DNA from 2 places in the Halomonas sp. NCCP-2165 genome. Region 2 is predicted to be linked to the other one. Evidence: predicted binding sites of a transcription regulator. Region 2 holds the regulator's gene; the other holds the start of a gene.
What was found. Region 2 encodes FliA, which starts transcription of late flagellar genes. Its sites were predicted from a motif close to CTAAAGTTNNNNNNNNNNCNGCCGATA; they were not measured.
Positions count from the first base shown of each region.

Region 1: NFU04_RS13565 (flagellin N-terminal helical domain-containing protein) is a predicted target of FliA. The motif match lies at 1,258-1,284, and genes of this name have one in related genera.

Region 1 is NZ_BRCY01000029.1:15,022-17,415, forward strand. It holds gene fliD (flagellar filament capping protein FliD) at 1-1,044, shown strand, start outside; gene NFU04_RS13565 (flagellin N-terminal helical domain-containing protein) at 1,380-2,213, shown strand; gene NFU04_RS13570 (glycosyltransferase) at 2,387-2,394, shown strand, end outside.
Region 2 is NZ_BRCY01000035.1:8,174-10,567, forward strand. It holds gene NFU04_RS14495 (carboxy terminal-processing peptidase) at 1-842, shown strand, start outside; gene NFU04_RS14500 (RNA polymerase sigma factor FliA) at 1,193-1,891, opposite strand; gene NFU04_RS14505 (flagellar protein FlhE) at 2,042-2,394, opposite strand, start outside.

The DNA.
Region 1 (2,394 bases), on a different contig from region 2:
GGGAGCCTGGCGTCTCAGGGTGTGGCCAACAGCGGTGATCCGCTGGTAGGTGCTGGAGGAGACACCTTGACGCTGAGTTTCGAGGGCAAGGCCGACGTCGATATCGCCCTCGAGGAGGGCTGGTCCCTCGACCAGGTGCGCGATGCGATCAATGCCGACCCGGATGCCGGAGTGAGTGCGTCGATCATCAATGACGGCAGTGCGAACGGCTACCGGCTGGTTCTCAACTCTACCGAGTCGGGCTTCGATGCCGGCATCAAGAACATGACCTTTGGCAATACCGCCCTGGCGGAAGACGCCGGTACTCGGATAGCCGGGCAAGACGCCTCCCTGACGATCAATGGCATCGCCATTACCAGCGCTTCCAACACCGTGGAGGGGGCCATTCAGGGCATCACCCTCGAGCTGGATGCTAGCGCCGAAGGCAAGACCGCCACGGTGGTGATCGAGCAGGACAGCGGGGCCCTCAAGGAGGCCGTCCAAGAGTTCGTCTCCGCCTATAACGAGATGAAGTCCACCATCGGGCGCATGACCGCGGTGACCGGCGATGCCGAGACCGCCGGCGAGTTGGTAGGGGATCGTACCGTGCGCAATATCCAGTCGCGGCTTAGCGGTGATCTCGGCGACCTGGTGGTTGGTGGCGATATCGAGCTCTTCTCGCAGTTGGGCATCTCGCTGACGGAGACGGGGCGCCTGGACCTCGACGAGGCCAAGCTCGACGAGGTGATTGCGACCAACCCCCAGGGGCTGGCCGACTTCTTCGCCGGTGATAGCGAGGAGGCCGGTATGGCCGGGCGCCTGGGGGCGACGCTGGATCAGGTGTTGGATAGCGAAGGTATCCTAAAGCGCTCCATCGACGGTTCGGAAGGCCGAGTGGAACGCCTCGATGAGCGTTACCTGAGAACAGAGGAGAGTGTCGAGCGTACCGTGGAGCGTTATCGCAAGCAGTTCGGTCAGCTCGACTCGATGATCGCCCGGATGAACTCCATGAGCGCCTACCTCGGCCAGCAGTTCGATATGTTGAATGCCCAATCAAAGCAGTAATCCACGACCACTTGCCTTCCCGCAGCCTACGGGCCCGATAGCTATCGGGCCCGTGGTGTTTGTGATCGTCGCTATAGCGCGCCCGCCCCTTGTGTCGCTCGATTCAGGCCACCATCGGAGCTACCACTCGGGCCTTCCGGGCGGTGATGGCCAGCCGAAGTGGGCGGAGAGAATAAGCCTAGGGCCCTTGGCAGAAAAAAATTCACTCCGGCCCTAAAGTCCCGTCGGCGTTGGCCGTTAATTAGGGTAACGGCCAACGGCGCCGTTGCGGCAGGCCCCACCGATGCATGGCTCGGGGCGGCCAATGGAGCCCTCAACGCAAGAAGGAAATCACCATGTCCGTGATCAATACCAACATCACTGCCCTGATCGGTCAGAACAACCTGAACAAGTCCCAGTCCGCCCTGCAAGCTGCCCAGGAGCGCCTCTCCTCCGGTCTGCGCATCAACAGCGCCAAGGACGATGCCGCGGGTCAGGCCATCGCCAACAAGATGACTGCCCAGATCACTGGCATGAACCAGGCCAGCCGCAACGCCAGTGATGGCATCTCTCTGGTGCAGACCATGGAGGGTGGCCTGGACCAGATCAATAACAACCTGCAGCGCATCCGCGAGCTGGCGGTTCAGGGCGCTAGCGATACCAACACTGCTGAAGATCGAGCTTCAATTGAGACCGAGATTTCTCAGCGTGTTGCAGAAATTGATAGGGTCGCCGGTAGTGCAAACTTTAATGGCCTCGAGCTTCTTAATGGAAGTGGTGGCACCCTGAGTATTCAGGTTGGCGCTAACACGAATGCTGAAGACGTTATTGATGTGGTGACTCTCGATGCCACAACCGCCACACTTGGTATTAGTGGTTCTGCCGCTGCAATTTCTGGTGGTGGCTCTACCGAGTATCAAACTCTCATTGATAATGTTGATACAGCCATTGAGACCCTGGATACCAACCGGGCAACCTTGGGCGCCACGCTGAACCGCTTCGACTCGGTGATCGATAACCTGGCAACGACTTCCACCAACCTTTCCGAAGCCCGTTCGCGGATCGAGGATGCCGACTACGCGGTGGAAGTGTCGAATATGACCCGCGCCAATATCCTGCAGCAGGCGGGTACCTCCATGCTGGCTCAGGCCAACCAGACGCCGCAGTCCGTGCTCTCGCTGCTGGGCTGATCGTCTGGCCGAAAGAATTGAAGCCGTATGTAGCGACGGGGCCGGGAGGCCCCGTTTTTGTGCATGGGGGGATCGCGAGAAAAACCGCCCAAATGTCGGCTCATTCCCTCCTTTGGGGATGGCTGTGATGCAGTAGGCTGGGCACACTACCGTTTTTTCGTGTGAGCTGCCTTATGGCCAA
Region 2 (2,394 bases):
GCGGCGCGCTGCACGAGGCCAACTCCCTGATCGGGCTGTTTATCGATCGCGGCCCCACGGTGCAGGTGCGCGACGCCCGCGGCCGCATCAGCCTGTATGGCGACACCGAGAGCGGCAGCCTCTACGACGGCCCCCTGGCGGTGCTGGTCAATCGCCTCTCCGCCTCCGCCTCGGAGATCTTCGCCGGCGCCATCCAGGACTACGGCCGCGGCCTGGTGCTGGGCAACCGCACCTTTGGCAAGGGCACCGTCCAGACCCTCAACGACCTGAGCCATGGCCAGATCAAGCTGACCCGCGCCAAGTTCTATCGCATCTCCGGCGAGAGCACCCAGCACCGCGGCGTGGATCCGGATATCCTCTTCCCCAGCCTGATCGACCCGGAGGAGATCGGCGAGAGCAGCCTCGACAACGCCCTGGCCTGGGACCAGGTGCGCGCCGTCCAGTATCGCCACTATGGCGAGCCCTGGCGGGTGATCGAGACGCTGCGCGCCGGCCACCGGGAACGCATCGACGACCACCCCAACTTCGTCTACCTGCAGAACCAGGCCGAGCTGGTGCGCGAGCTGCGCGAGGATCGGACCAGCGTCAGCCTCAACCGCGAGCGGCGCCAACAGGAACTCGAGACCCAGGAGGCCCGTCAGCTGGCCCTGGAGAACGCCCGTCGCGAGGCCCTGGGGCTGGAGCCGCTGGAAGACTGGGTGGATGCCCGGGGCAACGACGAGGACGCGGAGGAAGCGACCCCGCTGGATCGCGCCGAGGTGGAGGAGTCCGCCGAGATCCTCCTCGACTACGCCCTGCTACTCGACGGCGGTGACCCCCGGCTCAGCCATAACGACCACTGACCCCACCCCGTCTCGCGCCTCGGCCCCGGCAATCGCCGGGGCCGAGGCGCGTCGGGGCCACGCAAAAACGTTCTGCGCAGCTCAGCGTGAGACCTCGCCCCGGTTTATCTCCGGCTAGCTATGCCGGCACGCCAACCTGCGAAGAACAAAAAAACCGCTGCCGAAGCAGCGGTAGGTCTAGGTTTTGTACGAAAAGTCGGCGAGCGATGGCCAGACAAGGCAAAAATCGGCGAAAAGACGGAGTTTACGGGGTGTAAATGAGTACTTTGAGCCGATTTTTAACGCCGTATGGGCGAGCGCAGGCAGTTTTCGTACAGAGCCTAGGGAAACCTGGGCCAGCCGGCCGCGCCCTACTCCTCGGCGAGGCGCGAGCGTAGCCGGCCGATGGCCTGGCTATGCAGCTGACAGACCCGGGACTCGGTGACGCCGAGCACGGCACCGATCTCCTTGAGGTTGAGTTCCTCCTGATAGTAGAGCGCCATCAGCAGCTTCTCGCGCTCCGGCAGGGCCTCGATCCCCGCCACCAGGCGCTCGCGACGCTCGCCGGAGAGCAGCGCCAGGAAGGGCGAGGCGCCCTCCTCCTCGGCGCTGGGCTCCTGCCCCTCCGCCACCAGCTCCTCGAAGGGCAGCAGGTGGCCGTTGTTGGTATCCCCCAACAGCTGGTAATAGGTGTCGAGATCGATCTCCAGGTCCGCGGCGATCTCGCGTTCCTCCGGGGGGCGGCCCAGTTGCTGCTCCAGGCGGCGGATGCTGGCATCCAGGGCCCGGGCATTGCGCCGCACGCTGCGCGGCAACCAGTCGCGGCTGCGCAGCTCGTCGATCATGGCGCCGCGAATGCGCTGGCTGGCGAAGGTGGTAAAGGTGGCGCCCGCCGAGGCGTCGTAACGCCCCATGGCATCCAGCAGGCCCATCATGCCGGCCTGGATCAGGTCATCCAGTTCGATGCCCGCCGGCAGCCGCACCTGCAGTGCCAGGGCCTGTCGCCTCACCACCGGCAGATACTGCTCGACGAGCGCCGTCTGATCGATCTTGCCCTGTGCCGTGTACATGCCTCGCCTCGAACTGGAAGGTCGTCTCACTCGGTCGACGGCGCCGACCGACTCTCTCCTATTATTGGGCCCCGGCCACGCCGGAAAGGCGCGAATAGCCGTCGACTCCATCGGCTATTCCGGCTATCTCGACCAGGGTCGCAATGCCCTTCAGCGATAGTCGACGATCACCTGGATGCCGCTCAGGGTCAGGGCCCCACCCCGCCCCGGCGGCAGGCGACCCTGCAGGCGCAGGGGACGATCCGCCGCGGCGCCGGCCAGGCCCTCGCTCACGCCGCGGGCGCCGCTCAGCGGCAGGCAGCGACGCCCCTGACACAGGCGCAGGGGCGGCAAGACGCCCGGCGGCGCCTCGAGGCGCCAGCGCACCCGGGTGATCTCGCCCCCCTCGGCGATCCCCGGCGGCGGCGCCAGGGGCGCCGAGCGGCTGTCGCGGTCACTCATCGAGAGTCGCAGCGGCGGCGCCTCGGCCACCCAGCTGCCGGCGGCGAGGGCCTGGCCGGCGA